Regions from separate parts of the Shewanella sp. SR44-4 genome, predicted to be linked through region 1. Evidence: riboswitches for the same ligand, from Rfam matches in the RefSeq annotation. Region 1 holds a riboswitch; the other holds the start of a gene.
The links. Region 1 has a riboswitch for cobalamin ahead of H5125_RS20435 (ABC transporter ATP-binding protein). Riboswitches for the same ligand answer to the same signal wherever they lie in the genome.
Positions count from the first base shown of each region.

Region 1 (10,532 bases):
AGGTACTGAGTATGAATATCTTTAATGATTTGCGGTTGGCTGAGTACTAATAAGTCGTTGTTGCCTTTAACATCGCAATGCCAATCTTTAAAACGCTCGCCACGATAATCTTCTTCTTCCAACTTATAGTCTTGGATCATGGTGCCCATGGCGCCATCTAAAATCACAATACGCTGCGCTAACAATGCATTAAGTTGTTTAAGTGTTTGACTGTAAGAAGTCGATTTCGCCATAACAGTTACCTTTTTATCACTATGTTGCTTGATACCTTGATTGAGATAAGCATACCCTTATTTTTACAATAGTAGGGCGATAACATCATTGCTGTGCACAAGTGTTGTAAATAACAGTTATACACAACGGTTGCTTTAACCGTTGCAGGCAATTGCCTTGGACAATTACTGCGTACAATGATTATCTTCTAAATGATTATCTTTTAAGATAGTATTTTAGACATATAAACGTATAGACGTCCATAGTACGCGAATTTTTATCACTAGAGCAAGGCTGAATTAAATGAAACAAGCCAAGATAATATTAATGCGCCATGGAGAATGCGAAGGTGGGGCAATATTTCGCGGCCAAACCGATGTAAAGCTCACCGACACTGGGATGGCCCAAATGCAGCAAGCGTTTGCCGAACTACAATTCCCCATTAGCCATGTGTTTAGTTCGCCATTGCAACGGTGCCAGCAATTCAGTCGCCCTTTAGCACAGCGATTAACGCTGCCATTAACCACGATACCGGCACTGCAAGAAATTGATTTTGGTGTCTGGGATGGGCAATCGTTTGATGCAATTTACCAGCAAAACCCCGCTAAATTTGATGCTTACTGGGATAACCCATGGTTGGCTGATAGCACGCCAGATAAAGCCGAGTCGCTGATTGATTTTGCTGCGCGAGTGGAGGCCGGGCTTATGAGTGTGGTTGATGAACTGTGGCGCTCACGTCATCAGCAGCACTCTTGTTTACTGTCAATCGACGAACAACAAGGGCAAAGCTTGCCGCAAACTACTCAAGCTGTCGATTGTCCCCATGCGTTAGTGGTTACTCACGGTGGGGTGATGCGCTGTTTAATGGGCTACGTGCTTAAGGTTGGCCAATCTAGCGGAATATTCGCTAACCTAGCGATCCCCTATGCTGCTATTATGGTGCTCGATGTATATTGGCCTGATGATGTTGATAAGGTTGACGCTTTTCAAGCGACAGCAATGAATAGCAATACCGCTAAAGTGAGCTTTACATTACATTGGCCGTAACACTTCATTGGCTGAGCGTTATAACCATAGAGTCATTATTTTTGCGCCATAATTTGCGTAGTCATTAGTGTCACAATTTGCATAGTTATTTGCAAAGTTATCAGCGCCGTTATTTGAATAGTTATTTACGTCATAATTGTCGTAATAATCTGCGTCGAAACCATAGTGCCTTTCAAGGTATTGGGAATTGGGATAAGCCCAAACTGTACCCGCAACTGTAGATGTACCCATCGAATATGGGGACATAAGTCAGATACCAGCTTTGAATCGCCTCAATATCCATGCCTAAGCGGGTGACTTAGGGGAGTTATTAAATAGATGTTTGTGTTAATTAATTGGACATGGCGGGCTAACTTTCATGTCTGAATCTGTATTAGATGTAAATCATCTTTTTTGGCAAGTCGATAATAAAACGATTCTGGCGGACATTCATTTCAGTTTGCCTAAAGGCCAGATGCTAGGACTAATTGGTCCCAATGGCGCAGGCAAGTCGAGCCTGTTACGCTGCTTATATCGCTATATTGTGCCGACCAGCGGCGATATTGAGATATTTTCTAAACCCATCAGTGAGTATTCCTCTAAGTTGTTAGCGCAGAATATTGCTGTGGTGCAACAAGATACCCCGCATTATTTTGACATGACCACCGAGCAATTAGTGTCGATGGGGCTTACTCCGCATAAAGGCTTGTTTGACTCTAACACAGCCCAAGACCGTGAACGTGTGGTGAGTGCCTTAACCAAAGTGGGATTACAGCAAAAAGCTCAGCAACAATATGAACTGTTATCTGGCGGTGAAAAACAACGTGCCCTAATTGCCCGAGCCATTGTGCAACAGCCGCATATTCTTATTTTAGATGAACCGACCAATCACTTAGATATTCGTTATCAAATTCAAATTCTTGAACTTGTTGCATCTTTAGGCATCAGTGTTATTGCTTCTATACACGATCTGAATTTAGCCAGTGCAATGTGCGATAAATTACTGCTACTCGACCAAGGACGATTAATTGCTAAAGGTACCCCAACAGAAGTGCTAACCGAGCGGCAAATTAGTGACGTGTTTGGTGTGTGCTGCGACATTAATCTTCACCCACAACACGGTAAGCCGCTGATTAGTTATTTTTATGGTTACCAACCCAGCCATAAAGGATGCCCCGATCATGATTGATGCATCGCAACGTCGCTACTATGTTTGTTTCAGCTTGTTGGTATTGGCTACCCTGCTTACCCCGGTATTTGCCGCCAGTTTTGGGGCGGCTAACATTCATCTTAATGACGTATTAATGATATTTAATACCTTATTGGGCGGCGACATGCCGAGTGCGATTGAAGGCAGTGAACATGCGGTTACGATAACCCAACGTATTGTGCTTGAATTACGCTTACCGAGAATTTTGTTGGCCTTTGTGGCTGGCGCAGGGTTGTCTATAGCAGGCAGTGTATTACAAACCGTGACCCGCAACCCGTTGGCCGACCCGTATTTGTTTGGCATTAGCTCCGGGGCGTCATTTGGTGCAGTGCTGGTGGTGTCGTTATTCAGTCAAACCGGTTTGTTTGCCGAAATGTTTTCTGGTGTATTGACTATAGCGCCAAGCTTTACCGCGCAACCTTGGTGGTCTTGGTCGACATTAAGCATACCGATAGGAGCATTCATCGGCGCCAGTTTATCGGTGTTGGTGGTGTTTATTTTGTCGGGACCTGGTCGAAGTAGCCAAGTTGAACGTATGTTGCTGTCTGGTGTAGCAACGTCGTTTCTGTTTGGGGCATTGACTAGCTTGCTGTTGTATTTTTCAACCCCTCAAGCTGCGGCGTCAGTACTGTTTTGGAGTTTAGGCAGTTTTGCTAAAGCCAGTTGGTCTAATCTACTCTTACCCAGTGTGACGGTAGGGGTTAGTTTATTGATTATGTTGGCATTTAGACGGCAAATTATGGCGCTGCAAGCGGGTGATGAAACGGCTCATACGTTAGGAATAAATGTCGCTAAATTGCGCTTAAGTATGCTGTTACTGTGTTCGCTTATTACGGCAATGTTGGTGGCAACTTGTGGTGGCATTGGATTTGTTGGTTTGATGATCCCGCATACGGTTAGGCTATTATTTTCCGGACGTCAGCCGATGATCTTAACCGCGATGTTAGGTGGCTTATTTATGGTGTGGATTGACGTGATAGCACGATGCATTTTATTTAACCAAGAATTGCCAGTCGGCATTATTACTGCTGCATTGGGCAGCGTGTTTTTCTTGTTTATTTTGCGTCAACGCCGTTAAACGCTGGGCTCTTTTTATAAGCACAGAGATAATTATAAGCACATAGCTAAGAATTAGATAAGCACATAGATAAGCTCTTTGATAAGCACTGGATGAGTGCTGCAATACATCATATTGAATTTTATCTGCCCGAATTGTTGGAGTCGCCATGTTTGTTATAGAAGCCGTTAAGTCAGATGTTGATGCCAATATTCAACATAAGATTAATCAAAAAACCAAACCATTAGGGGCGTTAGGGCAGCTAGAAACCTTGGTGCTACAGATTGCTCGGGTGCAGTACAGCGGCGATAAACAGTCGTTAAGCACACCGCTGCAAATCACTAAACCAACGATGTTAGTGTTTGCTGCCGACCATGGTATTGCCGCTTACGGCGTGTCGATTGCGCCAAGCGAAGTGACCACTCAAATGGTGCATAATTTTGTCCAAGGCGGCGCGGCAATTAATGTGTTTTGTCGCCAAGTCGGATTTGAGCTTGAAATTATCGATTGCGGAATATTACAACCGCTTACAGGCCAAGCCAATGTTATCGACCAACGCTTAGGCGCAGGCACTAAGGCTATGCATTTAGCTGCGGCTATGCCACTTGAAAAAGTCGCCCAAGGGTTTGAATTTGCTCGACAGTTGGTTGCTCGCCATGTTGATGCCGGTTGTAATTTAATTGCTTTAGGTGAAATGGGTATCGGCAATACTTCTGCTGCGACTGCGGTAATGTCAGCTATGCTCAATATTGATGTTGAGCAATGTGTTGGTAGAGGCACGGGAATTGATGATGCAACCTTAGTTATTAAAACAAAACTCATTAACCAAGCACTTGATTTACATCAACATGAGTTAGTTTCTCCTGAAGCTATTTTGGCTCATGTTGGCGGTTTTGAAATAGTACAAATGACCGGGGCGATACTGGCGGCTGCGGAACAAAAAATATTAGTGCTGATTGATGGTTTTATCGCTACTGCTGCAGCATTAGTTGCGGTAAAATTATCTCCACAATCAAGAGACTATTTAGTTTTTGCTCATGAGTCGCAAGAGCAAGGACATAAGCTTCTGTTACAACAGCTACAAGCAACACCATTGTTGTCGCTGGGATTAAGACTTGGAGAAGGCACTGGCGCTGCGTTAGCGTTACCGTTAATTCAAGCTGCGGTGAATTTTTACAATCAAATGGCCAGTTTCGATGATGCTGGCGTTAATAATGTGGTTTAAGGGAACAACATGTCTGGCGAGATAAAATGGTTGCGGCAGTTAAATTTATTTTTTGTGGCGATGAGTTTTTTTACTCGGATCCCCGTTCCATCGTGGGTGGTGATTGATAGCGATAAGCTCAATAAAGCTAGCCGTTATTTTGGTTTAGTGGGTTTACTCATTGGCTTAATTTGTGCGTTAGTATTTTGGCTTGCACAGCTGATTTTACCGGCAAGCATTGCCATTTTATTAGCCATGGTGGCGGGTGTATTAGTGACCGGCGCCTTCCATGAAGACGGCTTAGCCGATACCGCAGATGGTTTTGGTGGTGGTTGGACGGTAGAAGACAAGCTGCGCATCATGAAAGATTCGCGTTTGGGCAGTTATGGTGCCTTGTCGCTGGGATTAGTGTTATTGCTAAAATGGCAATTGCTAGTCGAGCTGGCTTTATATAGCCCAATGGCTGCGGTCAGTGCGCTTGTAGCAGGCCATACACTCAGCCGCGTTGTGGCATCAAGCTTGATTTTTAGTGAGCAATACGTCCGTGATGACGACACCAGCAAATCAAAGCCGATTGCCCAAGACCAGCAATTAAATGATTTATTTATTTTAATCGCCAGCGGTATTTTTGTGTTGTTATGGCTTAACGGTGTGGCGGCGTTTGTGCTATTTATTACCTTGTGGCTAGTACGCATTTTGTTAGGCGGCTTTTTCCGTAAACAAATTGGTGGCTACACCGGTGACACACTAGGCGCTGCGCAGCAAATCAGCGAAGTGTGTTGTTACTTAGTTATTTTAGCGGTTGGATTAAGCTAATGATTCATTTGGTGTTAGGCGGTGCGCGTAGCGGTAAAAGTCGATATGCAGAGCAATGTGTGGCGGAATACGCTGCTATTGGTTATTCCTGTGTTTACTTAGCCACAGCCACAGCGTTAGACCATGAAATGTCTGCGCGCATTAATCAACACCAACAAGACCGTATGTCCAGCGTCCATAGCTGGACATTGCACGAACAAGCTTATGACGTTGGCCAAACATTGGTGGCGATAGATAAACCACAACAAGTCATATTGCTCGATTGCCTGACGTTATTATTAACCAATCACTTATTGTTAAATGACGGCGCCTCGTGGGCCACGCAAAAGTCATTACTCATCGACAGTTTGTCTGCTTTGCAAAGCGATGTGGTGTTAGTCAGTAATGAAGTGGGCTCGGGCATAGTTCCCATGGGTGAGTTAAATCGTCGTTTTGTTGATGAAGCGGGCTGGCTCAACCAAGAAATAGCCGCAATATCTGATCAAGTCACTTTGGTGGTCGCAGGCCTACCGTTGGCCTTAAAAGCATAATGTCATTGGTTGACGATCAATCTCCAAAAGCTCCAACATTACGTGGCGCATTAATGGTGCAAGGTACCACCTCTGATGCAGGTAAAAGTACGCTTGTAGCAGGTTTATGTCGTTTATTTTCCCGTCAAAACATTAATGTCGCGCCTTTTAAACCACAAAATATGGCGCTAAACAGTGCCGTGACTATTGATGGTGGTGAAATTGGCCGAGCCCAAGCATTGCAAGCTATTGCTTGTGGTTTAGCGCCCCATACAGATTTTAACCCCGTATTGTTAAAGCCAAGTTCAGACACTGGCGCCCAAGTGATTATTCACGGTAAAGCGTTAACTACATTAGAAGCTAAGGCCTTTTTCGGACCCGAGAGTTATGGTTATAAAACCTTAGCCTTAGCGGCAGTGATGCAATCTTACAGGCGCTTGCAGCAACAATATTCGTTAGTGGTGATTGAAGGGGCGGGCAGTCCGGCAGAAATCAATTTACGTGAAGGTGATATTGCCAATATGGGCTTTGCCGAAGAGGCAGATTGCCCAGTGATCATTATTGCTGATATTGATAAAGGCGGTGTGTTCGCCCATTTAGTTGGTACGTTGGCATTATTAAGCCCGTCTGAGCAAGCGCGAGTAAAAGGCTTTGTGATAAATCGTTTTCGCGGTGACATCAGCTTGTTGCAGCCAGGAATTGATTGGCTTGAAGCCTATACCAACAAACCAGTATTAGGCGTATTACCATATTTGCACGATCTACATCTAGACGCTGAAGATGCGTTAATTGATACCCCTCAAAGCTCATTACCGACAGCATTATCTGCCAGCCAGCGTATGTCTGTATTGGTGTTAGTGTACCCAAGGATCAGTAATCATACCGACTTTGATCCGCTGCGTTTACACCCGCATATTGATTTTCATTATGTGAGTATGCAGAGCATGGCTCAATCATCCCATTGGCCCGCTGCAGATTTAGTCATATTACCCGGCAGTAAGAATGTTCGTGCAGATTTAGCTTTTGTGCGCGAGCAAGGTTGGGACATCGCCTTAACAAAACATTTACGTTATGGCGGTAAAGTCATCGGGATTTGTGGCGGTTACCAAATGCTCGGTGAGCTTATTGATGATCCTTTCGGTATTGAAGATAATGCTGGTTGCAGTGACGGATTGGGCTTATTACCGATTACTACCGTATTAACTGCCAGCAAAACCTTAACTCAAGTAAGGGGTCACTTACGCTTACAAGACCAGCAGGCAGAGTTTAGTGGTTACGAGATCCATTGTGGTGAGTCTTCACTCACTCAAAGCGACGTTATCCAGCCGCTATTGATTGAACAATACGCCCAGCAGCCAATGGCGATGACCAAGCTTGATGGCATGGTGAGTAATGACCAGCAAATTTTAGCGACCTATGTGCATGGATTATTTGACCATCCCGCTGCATGCCAACTTATTTTGCAATGGGCTGGCTTAGACAGTCGCCATAATATCGATATTAACCAAATTCGCGAGCAGCAACTAAATCGTCTTGCCGACGTATTAGAAGCGCATTTGGACATGAATACATTGAAAGGAATAATCTCATGACAACTGATAACCACGAAAATGAACAAGCTAACACTATTGATGCAAGCAAAGCTGAACGTCATAAAGCCCGCCAGCAGAAAGTCAAAGTGGGCGTTGATGCCAAAATTGCCGCAGCGCAAGACGAAAAAGGTATTTTACTGGTACTAACCGGTAACGGAAAAGGCAAATCGACATCTGGTTTTGGTTCGATTACCCGCGCTGTGGGCCATGGTCATAAAGCCGCAGTGGTGCAATTTATTAAAGGCACTTGGGCTTGTGGTGAACGTAATTTACTCGAAGGTGCTGGAGTGCCATTCCATGTAATGGGTACCGGCTTTACCTGGGAAACTCAAGACAAAGAAAAAGACACCCAAGCCGCAATGGAAGCCTGGCTTGAAGCAGAAAAACTGCTTAAAGACGAATCGATTAATATGGTGCTGCTTGATGAGCTGACTTACATGGTCAGTTACCACTATATCGAACTTGAGCGAGTATTAGCGGCATTAAGAAATCGCCCACCAATGCAGCACGTAATTATTACAGGCCGTGCTTGTCATCGTGACATCATTGAATTAGCCGATACGGTCAGCGAAGTACAACCGATTAAACATGCGTTTAACGAAGGTATTAAAGCGCAGTTAGGGTTTGATTATTAACATTTTTTTCTTGAACTTATGGCCAGCGGCCACTAATGTCGTGGCGCTTCGCCCACACCAGATCTTTCAAACTTCGTTTGAATTAAGCTCGCAAGGTTCCACCCTGCACGGGCCAAAAGGGGATCAACAGCAATCCCCTCTTGGATCACCCCTGCCGTTCCGGCAACATTTTCAAAGAGCGAAAAGGTCGCGACGGAAATTGATTTAGCTTTAAATCGCGTATTTAATCGTCTTCGACCTTATTCAAAAATGCTAACGCCTCCGATGGGGCGTCCCTTTCCCTCGAAAGCTAGATGGCCATCCTTGGCCAGCTCACGTCATTTTCTTCAACGTCCTCAAGTTCAGAGTTGAATCAAACCCATTACAAGCAAGGCAAGTAACTTATTTATGACCCATTATGTGGCAAAACTCATAAATGGGTAATATAAAAGCTAAAGTATCGAAAAACCTCTCTTAAAAGGCGCAATCAGCACAGGTGATTAGCTACAAGGCTGTACAAAAAACAACTACCTAAAAAATCAAATTCCTATAGCATCTTGCATTTAGTAAAAAGTTACCGATTAATATGGATATGGCATAGGCTAAGTCCAACAAGCGATTTATTCCTTGCAAAACCACACAACGCATAAAAACTATAACGTTATATTTACCAGGAAGGTTCCATGAAAGCATCTGTTCTGCTAACGATATTTCTAATGCTGCCGGCAGTCGCGCAGGCGGAAACTTGCAATCTAAAAAATTCAGAAGTTTACATTAACCTTATATCTGATTTGAAAAACTCCATTAACCCTATAAATAGGTTTAATGTTAAATACATTTACACCCAAATACGTGCAGTTGATATTCCAGAAAATGAAATACCTGACAAAATCGCTAATTATACAGCGTTGCTTTACTACCTCCATGAAAACATTACAATCCATGGAGTTTATGCACCATCAAATAGCGCGTGCAGCAGATATATTTACAAAATATCCGGGGCACCTGATGAATACAAAAAACTTAGCTATGTAGCTGTTGGACTCGTGGATAATAAAATTACAAACATTTCATTTGAGGACGATGATACACCAATTGATGGTAAAGCTTTTGCTACACTTTCATATAGCGAGGTCAAGTAAATATAACTCATATGAGCCTCCTACCAGTCAATAGACGAGCCATTTTATAAAAGCTGTACTTGACTGTTTTTATAGTAAAATTTAAATTAATTATCAAATTCATCTATTTCGTATGTCGATTATATTTCAATCAACTAAATCATTAATCAAAGTATATACATAAAGGAGTTGTTGTTGACTCGTACTGATATGATTCAAAAACTGCAACAATTCGCCCCAATAATTACGTTGGTGACAGTAACTGATGACATGGGCTTTGAGTTTTCAGCGGTTGTACCTGACGGGGTGATCTATTCTGAACCAGGTATGTTATTGGAATATTCAAGTGGTCAGTGGCCGCCTAGTGAATGGGAAGATGATACTGATCAAGAGTTAACGTTGTTACGACAAGAGTTTTTGCTAGATGAAACTTGGCAAGTTATACCTTGGGCAGATTTGGAAGATAAAGAAATTGCCCAGTGGCTTGAAGATGTTCAGAACATCTAATGCGGAAGTTAGGAATAACTGAGATAAATCACTGCAGAGATGTCATGACTAACAATCTATTTTTTTACAGCTTGAGTTAAAGCCTTTATGTCAGTTGTTTGTATGATTGATTGAGCACTTAAATCTTCACCAAACCAGCGAGCAGTTATACTTTCAAGTTGGCCACTTTGAGTTAGGGTGTTTAATGCTTGGCGCATACTTTTGGCTAATGCTTCATCTGTATCTTTATGGGTGGCAATACCAATGGGCATGTTTACCACAGGCAATACAGCGGTAAAATCGCTTAGTTTAAAGCCCATTTTTTTAACGTCTTCGCGAAAACCCACTTCGTTATTGTAAATCAAATCTACGCGGTCAAAATTAAGCATTCTTAACGCCGCTAGTTGGCTTCTTACTAGGTATACATTGGGATGTATTCCATCGAGTTTAAGCCGATCTAGTGAGGCATCGTTTCGCGATAATGCCATAGAGTAACGATTAATATCATCTATGGTTTTAAGCTGAATGTCGGGACGATTACTTTTTCGATAGATCATATCTTGCACAGTATAAAAGTCGCCTATCCATTTGAAATAGGCTAAGCGTTTGTTGGTATTGGCAATTGAAAAAATGAATGTATTCGGGTACTTCTGCGCATTATAATAAGCGCGGCTCCAAGGCATG
Region 1 covers NZ_JACJDU010000070.1:3,962-14,493, forward strand. Annotated here, with positions in the region: gene metH (methionine synthase) at 1-233, opposite strand, end outside; gene H5125_RS20430 (histidine phosphatase family protein) at 517-1,260, shown strand; cobalamin riboswitch at 1,407-1,540, shown strand; gene H5125_RS20435 (ABC transporter ATP-binding protein) at 1,619-2,428, shown strand; gene H5125_RS20440 (iron ABC transporter permease) at 2,421-3,527, shown strand; gene cobT (nicotinate-nucleotide--dimethylbenzimidazole phosphoribosyltransferase) at 3,676-4,731, shown strand; gene H5125_RS20450 (adenosylcobinamide-GDP ribazoletransferase) at 4,741-5,526, shown strand; gene cobU (bifunctional adenosylcobinamide kinase/adenosylcobinamide-phosphate guanylyltransferase) at 5,526-6,056, shown strand; gene H5125_RS20460 (cobyric acid synthase) at 6,056-7,627, shown strand; gene cobO (cob(I)yrinic acid a,c-diamide adenosyltransferase) at 7,624-8,262, shown strand; gene H5125_RS20470 (hypothetical protein) at 8,925-9,383, shown strand; gene H5125_RS20475 (hypothetical protein) at 9,558-9,869, shown strand; gene H5125_RS20480 (ABC transporter substrate-binding protein) at 9,926-10,532, opposite strand, start outside.

Region 2 (10,532 bases), on a different contig from region 1:
GCTTGAGCTAATTAGGGTAAGTTTGTTAGCTGAATTATGACTTAAATCATCAATCAAAAAGACGCTAATTTCGTGATCGATGCGTGCTTTATGAGGATAATCCTTTAATAAAGTTCAGATATTGCTGTGAGGTTAATGATCTGTGCCAATGTCACTATTGCGTGGTCATGAGCGGTTCATTGTTGATGGGTTATGTGGCAAGGCCGATATGGCATGCTGAATTAGCAGGGATAATATAGAAGGATGAATGTAGAACAGTAATCTAAATGCTGACAACGATAATGGCTGTGGATGAAGAGTGGTCATAAGCGGTTCATTGTTGTTGGGTTATGTGGCAAGGCCGATATGGCATGCTGAATTAGCAGGGCTGATGTGGAAGGATGAATGTAGAACAGTCACCCTGAATATTTTAGTGCTGACAACGATAACGGCTGTGGATGAAGAGTGTTCAACCACGGTAGTTTACCGATCAACGCTAATCTCTGAGTGTTTGCCATGCTTCGCACACTTCTCGAAAGCGTTCAGCATTACCTTGTTCACGATCGGGATGCCATTTTAATGCTAGTTTACGCCATTGCTTGCGAATGTCTTTATTGGTTGCGGTTTCATCAAGTTCAAACACTTTTAACGCATGACCTTTGTGCATCAACTGTGTGTTAACGCCAATATACTCTTGAAAGCTAGACCAGAATGACTCAAGCATTTCCCGTACAACGTTTACGCTGGAATCATAATTGTTCCAATCGAGATAATAGTCACGTAATGCACCATCGCGAATATGTTGTATATCAGCACTGGCTGGAATGATCCGAAATATTTGGATTTCCATCGCCTTCACTTGCAACCACTGCTTGGGCATCAGTATGTCTTGTAATTCATACAAGGCGTTCATCAGGAGAAAATTGCGTTTGAATAGGTCTTTTTCGGGTAATGGGTCAAGGTTATGCATTAAACCTTTAGTTTGTAATTCACTGGCTAAATGATGCACTTTCCAACTTTGATTTGATGATTGCAATAAACTCAGCACAGGCCATATGAGCGGGTTGTCACCTTTGGGCACATTGAGTTCGTTGCTGTCCGTGGTGTTAGCCAGTCCAGTTCCGTCAGTATTGTGTAAGGTTTTATTGAGCAACATAGTGGCGTATTCATCCTGAATTGGCGATTAAATCTGCTAGTCATTAACGCCCACTATGCCATAGTCGTTTTTAATGACAAGTAGATTTATCTGCACCAATAAGCCTATTTGGCCACTCAGCGAATACGTTAACTTGATAGTATGCTTACTGATGACAGATTGGTTCCGCGTGACATGATAGCCGATACGAGCATGCTTCAAATAGGTAACAATCAATATTGAGTCATATTATGATTTGATCAACATTTTTATTTTTATGGGTTTGATCAATTAATTCCTATTCTTACAGGCAAGAAAGCTTTATTTGGTATAAAATTCTCCGCAATAAAATAATCGGGGGCTTAACCAATGACAGATAAACACTTTATTAGTGCGCAACAACTACTGGAAGATTCATTTAGACTCGCTGCACAAGTATATGATAGTGGCTTTCGACCTCAGTTTATCGTGGGTATTTGGCGCGGTGGCGCTCCAATTGGTATTGCAGTCCAAGAGTATTTTGATTTCAAGAAAGTTGAAACTGACCATATAGCCGTTAGAACGTCTTCTTATTATGGTATTGGCACTGACAAACAAGATAAGAATATCAAAGTACACGGTTTGCATTACATTATTGAAAATGCCAATGCTAGCGATGGTTTGTTGATCGTTGATGACGTATTTGACTCTGGCCGCAGTATTGATGCACTTATTGGTAAATTAAGAAAGTTCATGCGTTTGAACATGCCAACCGATATCCGTATCGCATGCCCTTATTACAAGCCAAAAAACACTAAAGTAGACCTAAAACCTGAATATTTTATTCATTCATCTGAAGATTGGTTAGTGTTTCCCCATGAAGTGTCTGGGCTTAATCCGCAAGAAATTGCTGAAGGCAAAGCTGACTTTAAAAACATCCAAGAGTTGTTTTTATAAGCTATATTCAGCAGTTGTTTAAGCGGTAATTAGCAACGAATTTACTTAGAACTTTGTTCAAAGTTTGCTAAAGTATAAAGCTATGTGAGTGCGTCAACATACTTATGTCAATGCGACAATATTAGTATGTTGGCGCACTTTTTTATCCGAATCAATGCGAAATTTAATTAACATTATGGTTTCTGTAGAATTGTTCACCCCCGAGGCGCCTGTAAAGCGCCAACTTGAACTGTTAGCACCGGCTAAAAATGCTGATTATGGCATTGAAGCTATTCGTCATGGTGCTGATGCGGTTTATATTGGCGGCCCTGCATTTGGCGCGCGTCATAATGCTGGCAACAGCGTTAAAGACATCGCTCGCTTAGCTGAATTTGCTCATCGTTACCATGCCCAAGTGTTTGTGGCGCTCAATACCATTTTAATGGATGACGAGATTGATAAAGCGCAAAAGCTTATTTGGCAACTTTATGAAGCCGGTGTCGATGCCTTGATTGTTCAAGACATGGGGGTTTTACAATTAGATCTTCCACCTATCGCGTTGCATGCGAGTACCCAAACTGATAACCGCAGCCCAGAAAAAACGGTCTTTTTCGAACAAGTCGGTTTTTCACAAGTCGTGTTAGCTCGCGAGTTGAATATTCCACAAATTCGCGACATTGCTGCTAGCACAAAAATGAAGTTAGAGTTCTTTATTCATGGTGCGTTATGTGTCAGTTATAGCGGTTTATGTAATTTAAGCCATGCATATTCTAATCGCAGTGCTAATCGCGGTGAATGTTCACAGATGTGTCGATTACCGTGTAATTTGACTACGCGTGAAGGTGAAGTATTAGCTGAAAATAAGCATTTATTATCACTAAAAGACAATAACCAAACGGATAATTTAGAAGCCTTAATTGATGCGGGCATTAGCTCATTTAAAATTGAGGGCCGCTTAAAAGACATTACTTACCTCAAGAATGTTACCGCACATTACCGTCAACAACTGGATGCCATTATTGCTAAACGCAATGATGTAGAATCTATTTCTCATGGTCGTTGTGAGTTTAATTTTACGCCCGATCCTGATAAAAGTTTTAACCGCGGTAAAACAGATTATTTTGTCAATGAACGCACTGAGGCCATTGAGCATTTTAGTTCGCCTAAGTTTATCGGTGAAAAAGTGGGCCGTATCACCCAAGTAGGTAAAGACTTTATTAAAATCGATACCAGTGAAAGTGGCAAAGACATTCATTTTAACAATGGTGATGGCTTATGTTTCTTTGTTGAACATTATGAAACCCAGCGGTTGTCTGACGATAAGCTCTCCGGTGTGCGCATTAACCGCGCCGACGGTAATACCTTGTATTTAACTGAGGTGCCTAAAGATCTTAAAATTGGCGTGATGATGTTCCGTAACTTCGATCATAAGTTTGAAGCTATCTTAAATAAAGATTCTGCCACCCGTAAAATAGCTGTTGATATGCAATTTTTTGATACCGATGACGGCGTCGGATTAACCATCACCGATGTACACGGTATAAGTGCAACCGTTACCTTAGCCTGTGATAAAGCCCCTGCGAATGATCAAGCTAAAACGGCAGAAAATCTGAAAAAGCAACTTAGCAAACTTGGCAGCAGTGATTTTGTATTGAATAAGGTTAATTTACTGACGGAGCAAATGTGGTTTTTACCTGCCTCGGTGGTAAACGAGCTACGCCGCGACGCTGTGAGTGCATTAATGGCCACAAGGGTGACGAGTTACCAACGACCAGAGCGTTGGGTGCACGATAAAACGGCGCGTTTTCCACAAAAAGCATTGAGCTTTTTATCTAACGTGGCTAACGAAAAAGCTAAATCGTTTTATCATCAGCATGGGGTGATTCAAATTGAAGATACCTATGAGAAAAATAACGTGTTGCATGATGCACCGTTAATGGTGACCAAACATTGTTTGCGTTACAGCTTTAACTTATGCCCGAAAGAAGTTGAAGGGATTAAAGCCGACCCAATGTTTTTAGACGTCGGTAAAGATAAATTGAAGTTGGTGTTTGACTGCCATAAATGTGAAATGATGATTGTTGGTTCTAACCAATTAGTGAAACAATAACCGCATCGCAGCGAGATTTTATTCATCATATTTTCTCCAGTGGCAGCATTACGCTTGCCACTGAGTTAATTTTTCAAATAAGCTGCAAAAATAACCATTAAATAGCTGCCCAAACTCGTGCGTTTCGAGTACACTGCGCGGCTGAAATTTCATGGGTTTTAGCCTGTGATACCTTAAGTAGGAAAGAATAGATTATGAGCGATAGCAAAAAGTATGCTTTACGTGTTATTCAAATTGAAAACACGTGGAAAACCGAAATCACTCGTCGTATGACATCGACTAAAACCATAGTATCAAAAAGCCAAGATGGTTTTGCGTCAGAAGCAGAAGCTACTGCATGGGGCGAGCAATCACTGCAAGGTTTTTTATCTAAGCAAGTTGATCGTAACAAGCGTAAAACTGAAAAGCACCTTAAAGCTAAAAGTTTAGCAGCGGCTATAGCTGCAGAATCTGCCGTCGATGAAGAAGAGTTATTCGATGCTGAAGATGAAGGCGATGCTGAAGACGAAGAAGACGAAGATGACGAAGAACTAAACTAACATCTTACCAACGATGTAAATGTTATCGATAAGTGTCAATTTTTGTATGTTCAGGATAGGATATACCTAATTAGAATGATTTTTAGTCAACTTATCTCTTTCTTGACCAAATAAGGATTCATTTGGATGAACAAGATTGCTGCAATTATCGGCTGCTCGGGCTGTCTAGGAATTATGTTCCTGTTCCCGAGTAGTGCATCTGCGACACTTCCAGCACTGATGGCATTTGGCGAAGATGACAACTCATCAGGTGCTATGGTGATGTCTGAGGATGTTCAAAAACTCACGGCTCTATCTGAAAAATTTGGCTTTTTACCGCCATTAGATTGGAAGCTTGCATTCAGCGATAAACGTGGCGATATGACAATGGCTGAGTTTATTCCATCCAATGAATCATTAAATGATTGGTCTCGTTTAGTCTGTATGCAGGGGTTTAAAGGCTTAGCAAATGACGTTGAACCCGACCAGTTTTTAGATTCGATGGCGGCGACATATCAAGAACATTGTGAAGGCAAAATTGTTTATCAACAGCTAGGCAGTTCTAAAGTCGATGGGCTCGAGGCTGTACATGGTTTATTAGGCTGCACCAGTATGCCTAATATTCATCATTCTTCCACAGTGGTTGAAGCGTCTTATGTTTCCAGCCCGCAAGGTGAGATGGGCTATTTTACGGTGATAAGTGATGACGAAAATGTCTACTTAATCCATAAATCCATTCGTACAGCCATTTTTACCACAGAGACAGCTCCTATCACTATCGATAATTATCGTAACTTCATGAGCCAACCTTAACGTCGACATTTATCGCTAACATTGACGACATATTCATATATTAGCGCTGTGTTGATATAATTAGTGCCGTGTTGATAGCGTTGTTGGCCATTTCTAGTGTCACTCTCGTAACATGTTGAATGCCCGACAAGTTGAATAATCTGCGAGTTAAGCTTTTGTTAGTATCAACTTCACCTTAGGATCCGTTATAATCGCCGCGCTAATATTTTGGGATGTCACTCATTAGTCAGACAGTACTATGGTACTCAATGTTAACGCAGACATAACAACAGATATTTTTCAATCATGAGTTGAATATCAACTTATGATAATTTAATAGTCAATCTTTACGGTGCTTGCTTTGAAACGATAGACCAAAGCAGGATAATCGGGAAACCAGTGTAAATCTGGTACTGCCCCCGCAACGGTGATTGGTGAGAGTCAGGTGCGCAATAACCTTGCGTTAATCATCTCGACTCGCGTGCGTTTACCTTTAGTGTAACGCCATAACCTTAGTCCGGAGACCGGCCTTAAAGGTGATTTCGATGATTTCGGTGGGCAGATCTCGAAATGTAATGTGATACCGCTTGTGGGCTTATTTATAGAACCTTTCTGTAGAATAAGGCCCAAGAGGAGTTTTATATTGCGGCGTTATTGCCCCATTTTTCCTTTCAGGAGTTAAAGGTAAATGGGTACTAAACCAACAAAAATTGCACTGTTATTAAGTGCTGTCTTCAGTGTCGCAAGTGTTAATGCTGTTGCGATTGAATCAGTTGTTACATCCCCCTCGTCTTCGGCTATCAGCATGGATGAAACCATTGTGGTTATTGGCCGAAATGCTGCTAAGCCATTAAATATTGCTGCCAATGTTAATGTCATTGATGCTGCTGATATTCAAATGAGCGGCGCCACCAATTTAACCGATTTATTACGTGGACAATCTGGTATTCAGGTGTCGGATAATAACTCGGGCAGTGTATTTTCTATGCGTGGGTTTTCTGCATCACAAGCCGCTAATAACACGCTGATCTTAGTCGATGGACGCAGACTGAATAATATTGATATTGCGGCACCGAGCATTGAGTCGATCCCGATTAACTTAGTTGAGCGTATTGAGATTTTATCAGGCAGTGCAGGGGTACTATATGGTGACCAAGCTGTTGGCGGCGTGATCAATATCATTACCAAAGCACCGACAGAAACGGGTGGTGGTTTACAGGTTAGTGGTGGCAGTTTTGATACCTATGAAGCTAAGGGCGATATTTCAGGGGCTATCAATGATGCATGGCGTTACTTTTTAGCGGCCAGTTATAACGAAAGCGATAATTACCGCGATAATAATGACAATGAAACTAGTTCTATTCTAGGTCGCTTACAATATCAAACAGATACCGAAGACTTCTATGTTGAAGTGAATCATTTTGATAACGATCGCCAAGCACCAGGCGCGCTAACGCTGGCGCAGTACGAAGCAGATCCTCGCCAAGTAGCATCATTTTCTGAAGGTGAATTCTCTCATGAAATAACCACAGCATTGCGCAGCGGTTATCAATACCAGCTGAATAATATTTGGGCCTTAGGTGCTGATTTAACCTACTCGGATACATCAACCACGAGTCTGTTATTTGGTGGAGCAGGGCGTATTGAGCGCGACTTATTAAGTTTCTCACCTAAAGCTACTGCTAACTATCATTTAGAACATGGTGATTTAAATTTTGTTGCTGGTATTGATGTGAGTAAAGGTGAAGCTGATTTCGATACACTTTATACGCAACGAAATAATGAACAAACACAAAAGAGCGCTTATGTGCAAGCATCGGTACCGATAACGCCGACGTTATCTTATGTTGTTGGTGGTCGTTATTCTGAAGTGACTGACGATTTATATGACCAATTACTTTATCCGAACCGTATTGAAATCGATAATGACGCCCATGCGTTGGAGTTAGGGTTAAATTATCGCCCAAGCAGTGAACATCGTTTTTATGTCCGTGCAAATGATAACTTCCGTTTTGCCAAAGTCGATGAACAAGCTTACACCCCGCTTGATGTACAAGGTTTAAATCCACAAACAGGCCGTTCTTACGAAGCAGGTTGGGACTTTACCACTACAACTCAAACATTAAAAATCAATGCTTATCAACTTGAGTTAGAAGATGAGATTGTTTACGAAGGCGGTCGTACAGATGGGCCTTATGGGGGGGGGGCTAACGTAAACGCCGATGAATCTCGCCGTTTTGGTGTAAGCACTGCTTATGATGTGCAGTTATCAAATGACTGGCTGCTAGGTGCTTCGTACGACTATATTGATGCAGAGTTCACTCAAGGTGAGAACGACGGTAAAGCGTTATCTTGGGTGGCAAAACATTCAGGTAAAGCCTTCGTAAGCTATGATTTTGCTGATAATTGGCAAGCGTTTGTTGAAGGCGTTTACACTGGTGAGCGTTACATGGAAGGCGACAACAGCAATACCGGTGATAAGTTAGACAGTTACGTGCTAACAAACCTTGCGCTTAACTATACCTATTCAGGTTGGAATGGTAGCTTACGTGTAGATAACTTGCTTGATGAAGATTATGTTGGCACTGGTTATTACTCGGCTTATGGCAGTGGTTATTATTCTGGTACGGGTCGCTCAATTAGACTGACTGCGGGTTATCGTTTCTAGATTATCTTTTTTTAGCGGATAACCTTTCGAAAGCCAGTAAACTATTACTGGCTTTCGTTTTAATATATCGTTAAATTAATGAATAAAGTGATTTATTCTAAGAAAAGGTAATTGATGAATATGACTAATCTTGAGCAACAAGTCCTTACTCAAGTTCAAGCTATTATTGGCAATGAAGAGCAAGTCATTGGTCGTCGTGGCATATTAATTCCATTAAAAAAATCTCTGATTAACGAAGCAGATATTCGAGTCGTTATCGATATCATTTCAGCGGATCCTGCTTTGGCAGCACATTTATTGTTACGCAGTAATACCGCGCAAACAGCAGGTGTCATATCAACAAAAAGCCGTAGTGTAAAAGATGCCTTAATCCGTTTGGGCCAAGTGAACATTTATCGCTACGCGTTTTCGTTTTACCTTAAAGAAAGACTTGATGAACTTTCTGAGCCTTACAAAAAACTGGTTCAAGGCTATTGGGCATTAAATGAAACCATTGCGGTGGATTGTATACAACTGTTACGTGAAGACAACGACATTGGTGTAGGCACTAAAATCGATGCGGATGAAATGCAAACATTAGCGTTGTTTAGTGTGTTTGGGCAGGTGATTGCGTTAACCGCTTTTGCTTATTTAAATGCTGAGTTATCTCGACCAGTATCGTTAAAAGTATTGAAGTCGCTTATTGATAAACAACAACAGCAGTTATCGCTCGAAGCATTTGCGTCATTAGGGCTAGATGATGATTTACGCGAAGAATTTTTGATTGCACATAACTTACGCCAAACACAAAACCCTGATTCTCCAGGACTTGTGCTTCGACGCGTACTATCTAAACGAGGTTTATTAATCAACCCGTTGTAGATTTATGCCTTCACTTGCTACCAGTTCGAGCCACTTTTGGATTAAATTTGCATTAGTGGCATCGCGACGATAGGCCCCAAACAAAGGACGTTTTAGTCCTTCTGCTCCTAATTTTACCGCAGTAAGGCTTAGCCCCTGACTCTCTCGGATAGACCAAGTTGGTAGGGTTGCTACGCCATCATTACAGGCTACTCTTTGTAATAGCATGGAGGTTAAATCGCATTGCTTTTGCTCGCCAGGTTCAATGCCAGCGGGCTCTAAAAAGTGTTTGTATATGTCTAAACGCGCTAAAGGCACGGGGTAACTGATTAAGGTTTGCTTTGCCAATTGCGCTGGCGTGACAAACGCTTGTGCCGCTAATGCGTGATCACTAGCAACGACTAACTTTACTTCAAAATCAAATAGATGCTGATATGCGACGCTATGTCCTGGCACAGGGTCAGATGTTAGCACTATATCTAAACTCCCCGTCTCCAACGCATTGAGTGAATCAAATAAATGACGGCTCGAAATGTCAATTTGAGTTGCTGGCGCATGCTGTTTAAATTGCTCAATAACGGGCATTAACCAACGAAAACAACTGTGGCATTCAATGCCGAGCTTAAGCTGTTGGCTTTCACCTTCTAAACCGCGTTTAAGATCTGACTCGGTTGCAATCACTTTCGGTAAGATTTCTTCCGCTAAATTCAGCAGACGTGAACCTTCGTGAGTAAACGTTAACGGTTTACTTTTACGAACAAAAATAGTTGAGTTAATTCGTGTCTCTAACTCTTTTATTTGATGAGAAAGCGCCGACTGGGTTACAAACCGTTTTTTAGCTGCACCCGCTAAACTGCCACTTTCCTTTAACGCCATCAAGGTGCGAAGGTGTCTAAGCTCTATCATTTTCTCTCCACATGAATCTTGCTCAACTAGCTGATGAAATCAATTCGATTGCTTGACAGCAGAGTAACACAATAAACTTCTAGACGTCCAGACGCCTATGTAGCTTTTCTACATAAATGGCTATAAATTTTTGCTCAACGAAAAGGAAAGCAGTATGAAAATTTCAAGTTTAGGATTTCCCCGCATAGGACGTCAGCGTGAATTGAAGTTTGTTTTAGAACGTTATTGGCGCGGTGAAGCAACATTAACGGAGCTGAAAAACGTTGCCAGTGAATTAAAACGCACTCATTGGCAGTGGCAAGCAGATGCGGGTGTTGAATTACTGCCAGTAGGGGATTTTGCTTATTATGACCAGGTGCTAACCCTGAGCGCGACCTTAAATGTGATCCCCGATCGTCATCGGGCCACTCAAGCTGATGGCAGCCCAGCCGCTGTCGATATTGACACCTTATTTCGCGTGGCTCGTGGCCGTTCGCAAAGCGGTCAACATGCGTGTGCGGCAGAAATGACCAAGTTTTTTAATACTAACTACCATTACCAAGTGCCAGAACTAAGCGCTGATCAAACATTTGAGATTGCCTTCGAACAATTGTTTGATGAAGTCACAGAAGCACAGCAATTAGGTCATCAAGCAAAACCTGTGCTGCTCGGTCCGGTGACGTATTTATA
Region 2 covers NZ_JACJDU010000035.1:37,954-48,485, forward strand. Annotated here, with positions in the region: gene H5125_RS15415 (DNA-J related domain-containing protein) at 476-1,135, opposite strand; gene H5125_RS15420 (phosphoribosyltransferase) at 1,484-2,050, shown strand; gene H5125_RS15425 (U32 family peptidase) at 2,226-4,139, shown strand; gene H5125_RS15430 (DUF3622 domain-containing protein) at 4,334-4,678, shown strand; gene H5125_RS15435 (hypothetical protein) at 4,805-5,470, shown strand; cobalamin riboswitch at 5,783-5,997, shown strand; gene H5125_RS15440 (TonB-dependent receptor) at 6,138-8,117, shown strand; gene H5125_RS15445 (HDOD domain-containing protein) at 8,238-8,978, shown strand; gene H5125_RS15450 (LysR family transcriptional regulator) at 8,961-9,863, opposite strand; gene metE (5-methyltetrahydropteroyltriglutamate--homocysteine S-methyltransferase) at 10,018-10,532, shown strand, end outside.
Region 2: it holds a riboswitch for cobalamin, as region 1 does, so the genes downstream of both, H5125_RS15440 (TonB-dependent receptor) here and H5125_RS20435 (ABC transporter ATP-binding protein) in region 1, are expected to answer to the same signal.